One region of the Psychrobacter sp. SHUES1 genome, then DNA from elsewhere that is predicted to be linked to it. Evidence: riboswitches for the same ligand, from Rfam matches in the RefSeq annotation. Region 1 holds a riboswitch; each other region holds the start of a gene.

Evidence for each region. A riboswitch is a leader RNA that binds a small molecule or an ion and turns the genes downstream of it on or off. The one in region 1 is predicted to bind thiamine pyrophosphate.
Region 2: another riboswitch for thiamine pyrophosphate. It lies ahead of A7325_RS00260 (ABC transporter substrate-binding protein); the one in region 1 lies ahead of thiC (phosphomethylpyrimidine synthase ThiC).
Region 3: another riboswitch for thiamine pyrophosphate. It lies ahead of tenA (thiaminase II); the one in region 1 lies ahead of thiC (phosphomethylpyrimidine synthase ThiC).

What each region holds. Positions count from the first base shown of each region.
Region 1 covers NZ_LXWA01000075.1:50,197-55,616, reverse strand. Annotated here, with positions in the region: gene A7325_RS10265 (fructose bisphosphate aldolase) at 1-745, shown strand, start outside; gene thiC (phosphomethylpyrimidine synthase ThiC) at 832-2,826, opposite strand; TPP riboswitch at 3,088-3,210, opposite strand; gene A7325_RS10255 (oxidative damage protection protein) at 3,379-3,669, opposite strand; gene argH (argininosuccinate lyase) at 4,013-5,386, opposite strand.
Region 2 covers NZ_LXWA01000008.1:41,701-47,120, forward strand. Annotated here, with positions in the region: gene A7325_RS00245 (YeiH family protein) at 1-937, shown strand, start outside; gene A7325_RS00250 (cold-shock protein) at 1,123-1,332, opposite strand; gene A7325_RS00255 (YbaN family protein) at 1,620-2,039, opposite strand; TPP riboswitch at 2,489-2,606, shown strand; gene A7325_RS00260 (ABC transporter substrate-binding protein) at 2,758-3,654, shown strand; gene A7325_RS00265 (hypothetical protein) at 4,048-4,668, opposite strand; gene A7325_RS00270 (AAA family ATPase) at 4,652-5,420, opposite strand, start outside.
Region 3 covers NZ_LXWA01000086.1:11,315-16,734, forward strand. Annotated here, with positions in the region: gene A7325_RS11140 (multidrug effflux MFS transporter) at 1-1,246, shown strand, start outside; gene A7325_RS14140 (TetR/AcrR family transcriptional regulator) at 1,233-1,823, shown strand; TPP riboswitch at 1,949-2,067, shown strand; gene tenA (thiaminase II) at 2,190-2,837, shown strand; gene A7325_RS11155 (class I SAM-dependent DNA methyltransferase) at 2,924-3,622, shown strand; gene A7325_RS11160 (YbeD family protein) at 3,844-4,155, shown strand; gene nrdA (class 1a ribonucleoside-diphosphate reductase subunit alpha) at 4,707-5,420, shown strand, end outside.

The DNA of each region.
Region 1 (5,420 bases):
TTTGGTGCATGAAATGCGCACCCGTATCATGACTTGTGATGCCTTTGATAATGGGCGTGTACTCGGGGCGATTTTATTTGAAGATACCATGGAGCGCGAGGTTAATGGCAAACCGACCGCCAATTACCTGTGGGAAGATAAAAATATCGTACCTTTTTTAAAGGTAGATAAAGGTTTGGCTGAACACATGAACGGCGTACAGGTGATGCGTCCGATGCCAAATCTAGACTTGTTGTTGGATAAGGCAAAAAATTATCCGGTATTTGGCACCAAGATGCGCTCAGTCATTTATGAGCCAAGTGTCGATGGTATCGAGCTTGTCGTCCAGCAGCAGTTTGATGTCGCAAAACAAATTCTTTCTAAAGGTTTTATGCCGATCGTTGAGCCAGAAGTGGATATCAACAGTAGCAAAAAGCATGACTGCGAAATCATCCTTAAAACCAGTATTTTGCACAATCTTGAGTTTTTAGACGATGATCATCAAGTGATGCTAAAACTGACTTTGCCTGAAGAAGACGGATTTTATCAAGAGCTGATTGATCATCCAAAAGTGCTAAAAGTCGTTGCGCTATCAGGCGGTTACAGTCGTCATGACGCCTGTGAAAAATTGAAGAAAAATCCCGGTATGATTGCGAGCTTCTCGCGTGCTTTTACCGAAGGCTTAAATAAGCAACAAAGCGACGCAGAGTTTGCGGATACGATTAATACTTCTATTAAAGAGATTTACGAAGCATCAAAGATTTAATCTACTATAAAGATAAAACTGTTTGCAATAAAAAGCGCTACTTATGAGTAGCGCTTTTTTGTGAATTAAGGATTAACGTTAATCGCTTAAACCTCTTTATACAACTGGCGACCCTCGGTATGATATTTTTGCGTCATCTCGTCCATGCCTTTTTCAATATCAGCGCGGCTCATCGCACTAGTAGCCTGAACGCCGTTTTCTTTTGCATCTAAACCTTTAGCATACTCGCGCACGTTTTGAGTGATTTTCATCGAGCAAAACTTCGGTCCGCACATCGAGCAAAAGTGCGCCGACTTGTGGGCGTCTTTTGGCAAGGTTTCGTCATGATATTCACGCGCCGTATCAGGATCGAGCGCCAGATTAAACTGATCATCCCAGCGGAACTCAAAACGCGCTTTGGACAAGGCATTATCACGTGCTTGTGCGCCCGGATGGCCTTTAGCAAGGTCGGCAGCATGAGCGGCGATTTTATAAGTGATGATACCGTCCTTGACGTCTTTTTTATTGGGCAAACCGAGATGCTCCTTTGGCGTCACATAACAGAGCATCGCTGTGCCAAACCAGCCAATCATTGCCGCGCCAATGGCACTGGTGATATGGTCATAACCAGGCGCAATATCAGTGGTTAATGGCCCTAAAGTATAAAAAGGCGCGTCGCTACATAGCTCAAGCTGCAAGTCCATATTTTCTTTAATACGGTTCATCGCAACATGCCCGGGGCCTTCAATCATCACCTGAATATCATGCTTCCATGCGATTTGCGTCAGCTCGCCAAGGGTTCGCAGCTCACCAAATTGCGCTTCATCATTGGCATCTTGCAAACACCCCGGACGTAAGCCATCGCCTAAGCTAAATGCCACATCATACTGCTTCATAATCTCGCAGATGTCTTCAAAATGGGTATATAAAAAGCTCTCTTTATGATGGGCAAGGCACCATTGCGCCATGATAGAGCCGCCACGCGAGACGATGCCCGTCAAGCGATTGGCGGTTAGCGGTACATAACGTAATAGTACGCCGGCGTGAATGGTAAAGTAATCAACGCCTTGTTCGGCTTGCTCAATGAGCGTATCGCGGAATATCTCCCACGTTAAATCTTCGGCAACGCCATCGACTTTCTCTAACGCTTGATAAATCGGTACGGTACCAATAGGCACTGGCGAGTTACGAATCAACCATTCACGGGTTTCATGGATATGATTGCCCGTCGATAAATCCATAATAGTATCGGCGCCCCAGCGCGTTGCCCAGGTCATTTTTGATACTTCTTCGTCGATAGATGAGCCGAGCGCTGAATTGCCGATATTGGCATTAATTTTCACCAAGAAGTTACGGCCGATAATCATCGGCTCAGATTCAGGGTGATTGATGTTGTTGGGGATAATGGCGCGACCAGCGGCAACTTCATCACGGACAAATTCAGGGGTGATGATTTTTGGCGTGTTGGCACCAAAGCTTTCGCCGTCATGTTGGCGCATATCGGTCGATTCGTGCTGCTTTTGCGTTTCACGAATGGCGATATATTCCATTTCAGGCGTGATAATACCGCGACGCGCGTAATGCATTTGCGTGACGTTCTTTCCTGCTAAGGCGCGACGTGGTTTATCGATATGCGCAAATCTTAAATTAGCGGTACTGATATCGCGGGCGCGCGCTTGTCCGTATGAGCTAGATAAACCGCTTAATTGCTCAGTATCACCGCGCTCAGCTATCCAGCCTTCACGCAATTTGGGCAAACCACGGGTCAAATCGATCTCGACATTGGGATCGGTATAAACGCCTGAGGTATCATAGACGTAAAACGGTGGATTTTGTTCCCATTCGGACTCGCTTGCCCCTTGTATGGGGGTAGGGTCAAGGGTGATCTCGCGCATCGGTACTTGAATGTCAGGACGTGAGCCCCCGATATAGACTTTTTTAGAAGCGGGTAAGATGCGGTGTAAGTCGCGGGCGTCTTCTTCAAAACGTGCATCATTTGCGGTACGGTGAGCAGGCGTTTTGAGGGCGTCGGCTTTTTTTTCGACAGTTTTAGTAACAGGGGTCGAAGGGGTTTGGGCTGTTTGTAAATCTGAAGTAGTCATATGCTGTCCTAGCGTGTTGGTTTTTGAATAAAAGCAACACCGCCAGTAGCTGCGGGACAAGACGATGCAAGATAGACAAATTCAATCATCAAACACGTGCACTATTATTAAATTCAACTTTCATTGAAAATTAATCTAATGCCATGTTAAATGATTGGTAGGCGCCGCTTTTTATTGTTTGCCTCATGGCCGCGTAAAAACGCTAGCATATAAAGTATGAGCAATAATAAAAAGGCATTTCTGCGCGCCCTTTGTATATAAAACATAGTCTTAAGACTTCCCTGCGTCGGTACTAACCGCATCAGGTTCGGCGGGTGATCTCTCAGCGAATGTATGAAATAGCTTAAACTAAGCTTGTCATACACCGCACCCCGAGTCTGTCAGTGTTGTAAATCAGTCTCATACTAACAAACTATAGGGATGATGCCTAGTCATTTGCCGTTTGTTAGTAGAGAGGCAATCTTGCTGTTATTAATGTAATCACTGTCTTTTAATCAATGACAGCTTTTCAATTAATGACATTCTTTTTAATTAATAAAATCACCGTGCGTATTATTTTTCTGGTGTCCAACCTTGCGCGCGCTCGTAGTCTTCATTGTCCAAAAACTTCTCGCGTTGCTCAGTTAAGAACTTTTTGGCTTCAGGGTCCATCATGCTGAGATGGTTTTCGTTAATCAGCATGGTTTGCTGCTCAAGCCATTCTTTCCAAGCTTTGTCAGAAACGGTTTCTTGTAGCTCTTGACCTTTTTTATTAGGAAATGGCGGATGCGGCATTTTTGGCAATTCCTGCTTATATTTGCGGCAAAATACGGTATTGGCTTGTGGATTAAAAGTCTCAGTCATCAGGCAATCCTCATTAATTAGGGGTATTAAATTATCGTGTCGAATATTGGTAATCTATCATAACGCGCTTGCACGATTTAGCAAAGCGTATCAGGTGTAGAGAAGGTAACATCAAATCTATAGTCGGCGTACTTTTAAACCGCTACGGTGTTGCTCGCCCTAGATGTACTCAGTGTACTATCTGCGGTAGATCGCCTTGTAGCGATTTTAAAATTCCTTGACTATATCCAGTGCTGGCAAAATCAGGCATGACAAAAAAACACCCGCACAATGGCGGGTGTTAGAGAAAAGCGCTGGTTTTAAAGCACAGTTTTATTGCTAGCTTCAGCTTTAAAAAAGGCTTTCAAGCAAACGATTTTAGGCGCGCACGTCCATTAACCACCGCCTGTTTGACTTGATTTGGCGCGGTGCCACCTAAGTGGTCACGAGCGGCCAATGAGCCTTCTAGCGTTAGATAGTCGAAAACATCATCGCCAATCGCGTCGCTAAACTGCTGTAACTGCGCCAATGACAAATCGCTCAAATCAACGCCCTCGCGAATACCTAAAGCGACGGCATGACCGACCACTTCATGGGCATCACGGAAAGCAACGCCGCGGCGAACCAAATAATCTGCCAAATCGGTCGCAGTTGCATAGCCTTTCATGGTGGCAGCGCGCATGTTTTCCTTATTCGGAGTAATATTCGGTAGCATATCGGCAAAGGCGAGTAGCGAACCCGTCAAAGTATCGACGCAATCAAATAGCGGCTCTTTGTCTTCTTGGTTGTCTTTATTATAGGCAAGTGGCTGGCTTTTCATCAGGCTTAATAATGTCATCAATTGACCAAAAACCCGTGCTGCTTTACCGCGAACCAACTCTGGCACGTCAGGATTTTTCTTTTGCGGCATGATAGATGAGCCAGTACAAAAGCGATCAGGGATTTGCACAAAGTTAAATTGCGCTGACATCCATAGGATAATCTCTTCGCTCATACGCGACATATGCATCATCAAAATAGAAGCTGCCGAGGTAAACTCAATGGCAAAATCACGGTCTGAAACCGCGTCTAAAGAGTTTTGGCAAATACCGTCAAAACCTAGCAATTTAGCAGTGATGGTACGATCGATTGGAAAGGTCGTGCCAGCAAGGGCAGCGCTACCAAGCGGCATCTGATTGATACGGCGACGGGCATCGACCAGACGCTCGGTATCGCGGTAGAGCATCTCAAACCATGCCATTACATGATGACCAAAGCTGACTGGCTGCGCGGTTTGCAGATGGGTAAAGCCCGGCATGATGGTATCGGTATGCTGCTCAGCTAAATCTAGTAAACCGCTTTGCAAACGTACCAGTAGCGCGATGATATTGTCGGTTTCTTCACGCAACCATAGACGAATATCGGTCGCAACCTGATCGTTACGGCTACGGCCAGTATGCAGTTTTTTGCCAACCGCACCGACGATATCCGTCAAGCGCGATTCGACGTTCATGTGCACGTCTTCAAGCGCAATCGACCAGTTAAACTCGCCGGCTTCAATCTCGCGCAGCACTTGCTGTAAACCATCGATAATAGTTGCAACCTCATCAGCACTTAAAATGCCGCATTCTTTCAGCATGGTTGCATGGGCAATTGAGCCGTGGATATCGTGACGAGCAAAGCGTTGGTCAAAGCCGACAGAAGCGGTAAAGGCGGCAACGAAGCTATCAGTCGCTTCACTAAAGCGCCCGCCCCACATCTGCTGACCTTGACCACCTGTAGCGCTTTGCGGC
Region 2 (5,420 bases), on a different contig from region 1:
GTCATCGTTGACGCTAGCAATTTTACTTGGCATGGTACTTGGCAATACGATTTATCCAAATTTTTCTGATCAATTAAGTGCGGGTGTTGGTTTTGCTAAAGGTCAAATACTGCGCCTAGCCATTATATTTTATGGTTTTAAACTGACTTTAACCCAAGTCGCAAGCGTTGGTATGCCCGCCGTAATGACTGATGCATTGGTATTAACCTCAACGTTTTTACTTACCTATTGGCTCGGTACAAAGTGGCTTAAAGTCGATAAGCAAACGACCTTATTGATCGGCTCAGGGGCAAGTATTTGTGGCGCTGCAGCGGTAATTGCCGCAGAACCCGTGGTCAAAGCCGAAGCGCATAAAGTCACCATTGCCGTTGCCACCGTGGTGGTCTTTGGCACGATTGCCATGCTGCTCTATCCATTTTTATATCAACTTGGCTGGCTACAACCTTGGCTAAACGCTCAGCAATACGGCATATATACCGGTTCAACCATTCATGAAGTGGCACAAGTAGTGGTCGCTGGTAACGCCGTCAGCACCGAGGTTGGCAATACCGCGGTCGTCACAAAAATGATACGAGTGATGATGCTCGCGCCTTTCTTATTGATTTTATCGTTTGCCTTAACCAAAACCAGTAGTGATAATGGCGAAAAGCCGTCTTTCATAAATCGTGTGCAACAAGTGAAAGTCCCTTGGTTTGCCTTTATCTTTATTTTGGTGGTGGTATTGCATACGTGGGTACCGATGACGGCAAGCTTTGAGCAGAGCATGGTCATGCTTGATGATGTCTTATTGACGATGGCAATGTTTGCCCTTGGTTTGACCACCCATATGAGTGCCATTAAACAAGCTGGCGTCAAACCATTGATACTCGGTGCCATTATGTTTACTTGGTTAATCGTTGGTGGCGGCTTGATCAATATTGGCATCGCTTCACTGTAAAAAAGCTATTTACGCACCAATAAAACTAAAAATGCCGACGATTATCACTATAATCGTCGGCATTGTTGTTCTAAGACTTTACTATTTATTTATCAAAAGCAATAAACATAAATAATAGGTGAAAAAAAACGAACCCTAAGGCTCGTTTTTTTATTCATCTAGCTCTAATTGTCTATAAAGACAAATTAGATAGCAACGATGTTATGTGCTTGTGGGCCTTTTTGGCCTTGAGTTACAGTGAACTCAACTTCTTGGCCTTCAGCCAAAGTTTTGAAACCTGAACCAGTGATTTCGCTGTAATGAGCAAAAACGTCTGCGCCATTTTCTGGAGCGATGAAACCAAAGCCTTTAGCTTCGTTGAACCACTTAACTGTACCTTTTTGAACGTCTGACATAGTCATAACCCTGATATTTAATTTATTTTTGGCCTAATTGGCCGATAACGCTTGCAAATAGCTACTGAACGATAAATATTAAAACGAAGGATTATAACTAATACTACGAGGTAATGATTTGGTGCAGAACTGCTCTTAAGCTTGGAGGTATTATAGGTGCCCTAGCGCAGTATCGCAAGCCTTATCTTATCTTTAGTGTAACAAAGCGCAATTATTGGCTATTTTTTGCACTTATTTGCTTTATTTTTAGACAATTAACAAAAATTTTAAGCATTTAACCGCTAAGTCTAGGCATTCGGCAAACGGAATAAATATATGGCGACGCCAGTGCAAATCGCTGCTACTAGCCACGCCATCCACACCATATCCGCTGGCAGACGATAAAATAACATTGATATCGATAGTGTCATCATAATCGTTGCTAACCACTTCGCATATAGCGGTACGGCACGGCGCTCTTCCCAATCGCGAACAAACTTACCAAAATACTTGTGATTAATGAGCCAAAAATGAAAACGTCGTGAGCTACGTGCCCAGCAACCTGCCGCTAGTAAAATAAAAGGGGCGGTCGGCATCACTGGCAACAATGCCCCAACAATCCCCAAGACAAAAAATATCCAACCAAATATCAAAAATGCCCAACGCACCGCTGGGCTATTGTGTTGATTGGTCTTTGGGCGGTAGTAGAAGTGCTTTTTTTGGCTCATAAAGGATGTCGTTGGATAGTGGATATCGTTGGATAGTGTCAGATAATCAGGTTTTGGCCGGCAAATTTATGACAAAGACGGCGGCTTATAGAACTCACTAAGGATGCCGTATGAGGAGATATGCTACAAGACTATTTTTATGAGGGTTTTGCTATCAATCGGTATGTTTGGTTAGTGATTGGGTAAGTACCAATTACAGATAGTGCGCTCTTCTATTAACACGTCGATTGAAAGCGCCTATAAGATTGAAAGCGCTTATAAAAAGCCGTCACAAATGAGAACTGTTATAAAGGACGGTTAACGAGCGTCAGTCATCACCTTTCATTGTCATTCCTGATACGCTTGCATCACCGCTTACAAGTCGTCTATGATAATGCAGTAGCTATCGATAATAGTCATTAGCAGTACGGATTCATGAGCAGTACTGATCAAAAATAATGCAGCACCACTCAATCTTGTCGGGGTGCTTTGCTTTTAACCTTGTAACGATTGTTAAAACCATCGCTGAGAGACACCCGTGAACCTGAAGCAGTTAGCACTGACGTAGGAAACAAGCATGACAGACCCTAAGCAGTCTATGAATAAGAGAAACCTCTACCTGACGCGCTGATCTGATAGCGCCTTACATGTTGAGATTTTGCCTTTCTTGTTTTACCTTTTTTGTTTTATTTAAACAGCATCAGTCTGATTGTTTTCTATCATTAAAAAGGAAACAACCATGCAGTCAACCACCAAACTGACCCTCACCCTCGAATGGTTTTTGAACCCTGATCACCTGCCCTTTATCGCGGGTGTGACCACAGGCGCGTATGAGCAAGCAGGGCTAGATATCACCATCATTGAGCCTGATGACCACTATGATGGCTTTGCTGAATTGCAAAATCAAAGCATCGATCTGCATGTGAATGAGCCAATTCATCTGTTTGAGCATTACGCGCCTAATCTGCGTGCGCTTGGCTGTTTTTTTGAGACCGATGGCGGCATATTGATGCAGCAATCCAGCATGGATAAGCTCAAGAACAATCAACCGATTCGCGTTTGTACCCCAGCGGCTGAAGAAAAAACCAATCGCATTGGCTTTGAGATATTAGCCCGCTATGCCAAGAAAAACGGCTTTAGTATCAGCCGTGATAATGTGACCTTTGTACAAAAAGACTTCTACCATATAAAAAACCTGCAAGAAGACCTAAGTCTCGATGGTGCATGGCTGTGCTTTTATAACTTTGAAGGGGTTAAGGCGACTCATGAAGGTTTAGACTTTACGTTTATCGATCAGCATCTGTCCCCTTATCCGAATTTTTCGGCGTTAGAAATCCTCACGACTGATGAGACTTATAGCGCGAAAAAAGACGCGATAGATACCTTTATCCAAGTGACCAATCAAATGACAGAACACTGTAAAAGTGAGCCTAAGTCTGCGCGCCGCATGTATTATGACTATAGTCAAACCGACGCAGATGCCTTGATGGATGCGATTATCGATAATACGCTAGGTAGATTGATCACGCCAATCACGCCTGATGCCAGTAAGTGGCAAGAACTGCGCGAGATGCTAGCTGAAATCGATATTGTGACGTTGACGGATGAGCAGTATCAATCGCTGTGGGCGCTGTAGGCATTTTATAAGTTAAGATATTTTGAATAATAAAAAACCGCCATAGAGTTTACTATGGCGGTTTTTTATTGGTTTTAAATAAGAGCGAAATTAAACTAATATAAGCAGCTGATGTATATCTCTATCAGACTTTGGCGAGTGAGCTTGAGCGTGATTGGCGCAGTATCGTCAATAGCAAGATTGCTTAGAGGCGAGCGTTGTCCGACGGTGAGTAACAGCCTTGATAATCTCTAAATAAAACTATTTAGTAAATTCATAGGAAAGTTAAGCTTAAGTTCTATTTTGCTTGAAACACGAAAATAAATTTAAGCGCAACTTCCTCATGCCAGAAATAAATCGAACGTACTGTTAAATTATTAACCTTTTCTAATAAACTTACAGAATCTATATTTTTTAAAAATGTATTTGAGTCTTATCAGTATTATGATAAATCATCTGTTTCTGTTGCGTAACTCTGGACAACAGTTTATGTATATGCTTTGGGGTTATCAATATTTTAGCTTCGTCTACAAAAGTTTTTTCTAAAAGCTTTAGTTTAAAACATTGATTTGTATAATCCAATGCATCTAAAAAAGAGGAGTTTGATGTAAGGTGACCTTTACCACCCCTAGTAATTAAACAGTATTTAAACCTTAAATTAAAAAAGTCTTCTCTCTTATATCCTAGTATGTTTACCCAAAACAAACAAAGTTTTGAAAGGGTGTCATAGCACTTTAATCTAATATTTACTCTAGATTTCTTATCACTAGGCCATTGTTCTTTAAATTCAATTAGGTATAGCGTGCTATTAGACTCATCAAATAAAATTGTATCCGTTGAACAACTATGAGTTACTTCTAGCTTATCAGCTGTAAGAGCAGGAATATTATCAACATGAAGAGCTTTGAAATTAATATCTAAAAAATATCTGTCATTAGATACATTGTATGAAATTTCCTGTATTGATGCTAAAGATTCAGAATAATGTTCATTTAGTCCATCTATTAATTTCTGTTCATTAGAAATTTGAGACATCCTCTTGCTCCTCCATTAAAGAATATAATGGTTCTGATAATGCCTCAATAATTGGATTTATATTACCATTAGTATCGTTAATAATACTTTTATCTTCTTCTTTAGATGTAAAATAAAACTTAGTACCTTTAAGTTTTTCTTTATCACTATATATTTTTAATGCCTCTAACATATAAGGGCTATGAGTATTAATAAGTATATTAGTACCTTGGTTTGCTAAGCTAACTATTGCTTGTGCATACAGTTTTTGCCACTTAGGATGCAAATTAGTTTCAGGTTCATCAATAATTAATATTGAATCCTTATTTATGAATCTTCCCTTGTATAATAAATCAACAATTGCAATTGATTTCATTCCTGATGAAACATTATTTGCTGTATAGCTTTTCTTTTCCTGAAAAAGTTCAAAACTACGACTTTCAGTATTAAAGTCCATAAATCCCTTATAGAAACCACTCGAATCCCAATTACAGTTTGAACCAATTTCATCTGTAATATTTTTACTGCCATCTATTTTTGAACATAGGTCGATAACATGATACGGCAAGTTCAATTCAAAATTATTTCTACGCCTAACAGTATTGATTGTTGAAATCCTATGGATAATCTGTGATATTTGAAACACATATGGACCATCGATTAGTGTTGAATCTTTTATTGGTAAATTATTTGATGTACTGTATTTCAGAACTTTTTTATTATTAAAATCTAATGAAAAAACTTCCTCTCCTTCATCATAAAATGATAAGCTC
Region 3 (5,420 bases), on a different contig from region 1:
GAATAAGCAAACCCATGTAAAACACATCAGTATCAAAACCATCATCTCTCTTGCCATTATTGTGGCGCTTGGCCCTGCAGCGATTGATATGTATTTGGCCTCAATGCCAAATATGGCAACAGACCTCAATACTTCCTACGCCACCACACAAATCACTTTGACCGTCTTTCTTATCTTTATGGGCTTAGGGCAACTGGTCTTTGGTCCCGTATCTGATGCCATAGGACGAATCGCACCATTATTTGCAGGCTTACTTGCATATATTGGCGCTTCCGTGTGGGCGATGTGGTCACAAAGTATTGAAAGCCTAATCTTCGCCCGCATTTTGCAAGGTCTTGGCGCCTCGATGGCTATCGTGGTGGTGATGAGCATGGTACGTGACTTAGTCGATGGACCGAAAGCGGCACAGATTTATGCTGTACTAAATACCATTGTGGCATTAGGTCCAATCGTCGCACCAGCAATCGGTGGTATCGTCGGTACGCATTATGGTTGGCGTGGCGTCATGTTTATTTTGGCGGCGTTAGGTATGATTGTGCTGATTAATACGCTGTTGAATATCAAAGAAACTTTGCCAAAAGACAAACGCATTCAATTAAATATGCAAAATATTACAGGCATTTATGTCGGCATATTAAAAAATAAGACCTTTGTCTTTAATCTGTTTGCACTATCTGCGGTGTATTTCTTTTTGTTTGCCTACATCGGTGGTTCTGCTTATGTCTATCAAACCGACTACGGTCTTAGCCTAGAGCAATTTGGTTTTGTCTTTGGCTTGACCAGCATCAGTCTAATTTTAGGTGCTTCTTCTACCGCTTATTTGGTCAAAAAAATATCAGCGTCACATTTGGCTTTAATCGGTGCCGGTGTCATGATGCTCGGTAGTGCCGTCTGCATCGTCGCTTATCTACTATCAATGGGTTTGGGCGGTATTGTAACTGGTATTGCGTTAGGATTATTTGGCCTTGGCGTATTGGAGGCGACGTTGATGGCAATTGCAATGGACTCGCAGCGCAGCGCTTTGGGCTCAAGCGCGGCTTTATTGGGCGCCATTCCTATGTTACTCTCATCTACTGCCACGCCCATCGCGGGGCAATTGGTCGAAATAAACACCTTATATTGGTTAATCTTGCTAGGTGTTATGGGACCCGTTATTTTAACTTTGGTTTATTTTAGTTCTAGAAGTTTAAAACCTGATAGCACTGTCGCCACAACATCATTAGAGGAGGCCTATGCAAAGTCATAAACCACGCTCAAGCGCTAAGCAACGTATTATTGATGCCGCGTTTGAGCCTTTTTTTATGCACGGCTATGAGGGCGCATCACTCAGTGATATTGCCAAGGCTGTGGGCATCCGCAAAGCCTCTCTCTATACGCATTTTGCCAGTAAAGAAGCGATATACTTAGAATTACTACAAGATGCGCTTGAGTCAGAATGTGCATTTGTTAAATCATGTTTTGCGACGACTAATGAGTTTACTGCTCCCGGTGAAGCGTATTGCCACGCCTTTGAAGCACGTTATGAAAGCGCAATTACCTTACGGTTTTTAATTCGCATGGCCTATGCCGCACCTGTGCATCTGACCAATACCAGCGCGGCGACTTTTAACGTTTATATTGAGGTGCTGACTGAGCAAATACAGCTGGCTCTGAAGCCTTATGAACTCAACTCTGCGCAACTAGCGCTATATACCGACGCTTATCTAGGCATTATCGATAGCTTAAGTGTGGAGTTGCTGTATGCAGAAGGCTTATATGAGCGCCGTTTTAAAGCCATGCTGATGCTGTATCATACAGCTATTGCACAGCTTACTAAAAAGTAACTTTTTAAATGTAGAACAATTTTATTGATGGTTATTTGAGCATCACTTGCTAATGATGGCTGAGTTCGCCTATCATAGGGACGCTTGGTTGTTTTATAACCATAAAGACCAACATTTAAATCATAAAAACCTTGTCGGGGTGCTTTGATTTTTGATGATTTAATTACCATCAAAATCATGGCTGAGAGTTACCCGCGAACCTGATGCAGTTAGCACTGACGTAGGAAACAAGCGTGTCGATATATAAGTCATAATTACTTTATATTTTGCCAATCTAGTTACTTTAGACTGGCAAATTTACTGTGCCTTATCACTTCTCGTTTCTTATATTTAGCTTACTGCACTTTATAACAGTAAGTAAAAACTATGGATTATCAAACCCTACGCCACCATTGCCCTACATGGAACGATTACACTCAGCATGATTTCGTCAAACAACTGACAGCTGGCACACTCGCCCCTGATAGCTTTCGCCACTACCTCATTCAAGACTATTTATACTTAATTCACTATACCCGCGTGATGGCGCTCAGTATTTATAAAAGCGATAACTTAGCACAAATGCGCGTCGGTCAAGCGGGTGTCAATGCCATGCTCGACATGGAAATTGGTATGTATTTGGATTTCTGTCATCAGTGGAATATCCCACTTGAACAAGTAGAAAACGCTCCTGAGTCTGCCGTCACCATCGCCTATAGTCGCTATATATTAGACGCGGCAATGTCAGGCTCACTGGCCGAACTGTATGCTGCAATTGCACCTTGCCTGATGGGCTATGGAGAAATTGGCAAGTCTATAAAAGAACAAGGATTTATCGCTGATAATCCGTATCAGCCATGGATTGAGGTGTTTTCAAGCGATGACTTTCAAATAATTACCGCGCAAAACGAAGCACAAATTAATACGCTACTAGCCGATGCCAGCCCTGCTCAAGCAAACAAGTTCCAACGCTTATTTAACACCGCCGCGCGTATGGAAGTGAATTTTTGGCAGCAGGCGTTAGATTTGTCTTAACTTATACTCAATCTAGCTTGGTTCTAAAAAAGCCCTCTAGAATCAAAAATAATGATCAATAATAACGATCCACAAGGAGAAACATCATGGCAGCATTCGATGAACACGCAAGCGCGTATGACAGTTGGTTTTTTGACAATCAAAACCTACTGACCAGCGAGCTAAAGCTGGTTGCTCATTTCTTGGATAAAGACAGCGAGATATTGTCTATTGGCTGCGGTAGTGGACTGTTTGAGTCCTTGCTAGCAAAGGATTATGACATTCATATCAAACATGGTATCGAGCCGTCAAAAGACATGGCAGCAGTCGCAGAAAAGCGCGGTATGCAAGTCGATATCAGCCCAGCCGAAACCTGCGAGATTGAACCTAATAAGTTCGATATTATTATGTTTAACGGCAGTGTCAGCTACATCAGCGATTTGGATGTCTGTATCAAAAAAGCCTTTGACGCTCTAAAAACGGGCGGCAAACTTATTCTGATTGATGTACCAAAAGAAAGTGGCTTTGCCAGCTTATATAACCTTGCCAGCGCGGTAGATACGTGGAAGCATCCACTACTTGCCCACATCTCGCCTGCTGACCCTTATCCTATCGAGCTAGTGAAGTCAGCTAACTGGCGTACCTCTGATGAAAAAATAGCCTTAATGCAAGCCAATGGTTTCGTGGATTTTGAATATGCGCAGACTTTATTGACCCATCCTATGTATGCCAATGACAAAGTCCAAGAGGTCATCGAAGGCTATGATCGCGGCGACTACGTGGCAATTTGTGGTTATAAAAAATAACGGTTTTAATGTGCGTTATCGCTGGGTGACACTTGAATAATACGCCGAACGCCCTTATAAATGGTGCATAAAGTGCTTATCATATTTCAATAAAAAATAAGGACCACATCATGACTGATGATCCAAAAGACACCACTACTCCAAACACTGACAACTCGAGCACCGAAAGTCAAGGCAGTAATGCTAGTCCAACGTCGAAAAGAGAGGTCAAAGTGACAGAATTGGTCGCTAATGACGGTATCTTAAAAGGCAAAAAAACTGACGTGCAAAACCCTGAGCTGTGGGATTTCCCAATGAACTATCCAATGAGCATCATCGGTCATGAAGGTGAGCACGAAAGCTTGCTTAATGAAGTGAAGCTTATCTTGGGTAGCCAATTCCCTGAGTTTGATTTGGCCTCTATGGAAGTCAAACCCTCAAAAACTGGACGCTTCCATTCGGTACGTGCCAATTTATACTTAACCACCGTTGAGCAAGTGAACACGCTTTATGCGGCGCTTGATAATGCAAAAACCGTACGTATGGTGGTTTAAAGTCAGTTTTGTTAATTTTATAAAATCCAGCCCGTTTTTCATCCGAATCGTCACTCATATGGGTGGCGATTTTTTATTGTCTGCGGTACAATCTCCACCCGAAATATAACTGCTATTTAGACAATTTGCCCTTATAAATTTAGCCAACAATAAAAAGTAAATTCGCGCCATTTTTTACAAAACTTTTATTATTTTTCTTATCGGCGTCTAACCCTTATCCCATCGTCCTTTGCCAAAATTTGGACACGCTTTACCCTCGCATCAACATAGTTTGCCCTTAAAATCAATATAGCATTTTCAAAATTTTCCCGCTATATTGTGTCCATCTACTAACAAATACGCTATATGTAGTGCTCAGTGATTTAAACCGTCACTATGAGCCAGGGCATCGTTTTACCTAAAAAAACATCTGCCATGACAGGATATCTTGTCTTAAAACAGATAGCGTCTGAAAGATAGCGTGACAAAGCATGTCTGCCAGACTTAACCGCGCAGCAGCTTATAAAGCAACATTATAAATAACTACCTAGCAATCAACTTACGAGGTCAGCATGACACATATCGATAATATCAAAGTAACCAAACGTGATGGACGTTTAGAGCCCATTGATTTAGACAAGATTCACAAGGTTATCGAGTGGGCAGCTCATGATTTAGATAATGTGTCGGTATCGCAAGTTGAGCTAAAGTCGCATATTCAGTTTTATGACGGTATCAGAACGCGTGATATTCACGAAACCATCATCAAGTCAGCCGCCGATCTCATCTCTGAAAGCACACCTGACTATCAGTATTTGGCGGCGCGCTTGGCGATCTTCCATTTACGTAAAATTGCTTATAATAAATTTACTCCGCCGCATCTGTATGACCATGTCAAAACGTTGACCGATGCCGGTAAATACGACGAGCATATTCTAAAAGACTATAGCCGCGCAGAATTTGATGAATTAGAAGCATACCTCGACCACTGGCGCGATATGAATTTGGCTTATGCCGCCGTTGAGCAAATGGCGGGCAAATACCTTGTCCAAGACCGCGTGACCAAGACCGTTTACGAAAGTCCGCAGTTCTTATATATGCTCGTTGGCATGTGTTTGTTTGCCAACTATGAAAAGAGCGAGCGCTTAAGCTATGTCAAACGCTTTTATGATGCGACCTCACAATTTAAAATCTCGCTACCAACGCCTATTATGTCAGGTGTACGCACGCCGTCGCGCCAGTTTAGCTCGTGTGTCCTAATCGAATGTGGTGATAGCCTAGACTCT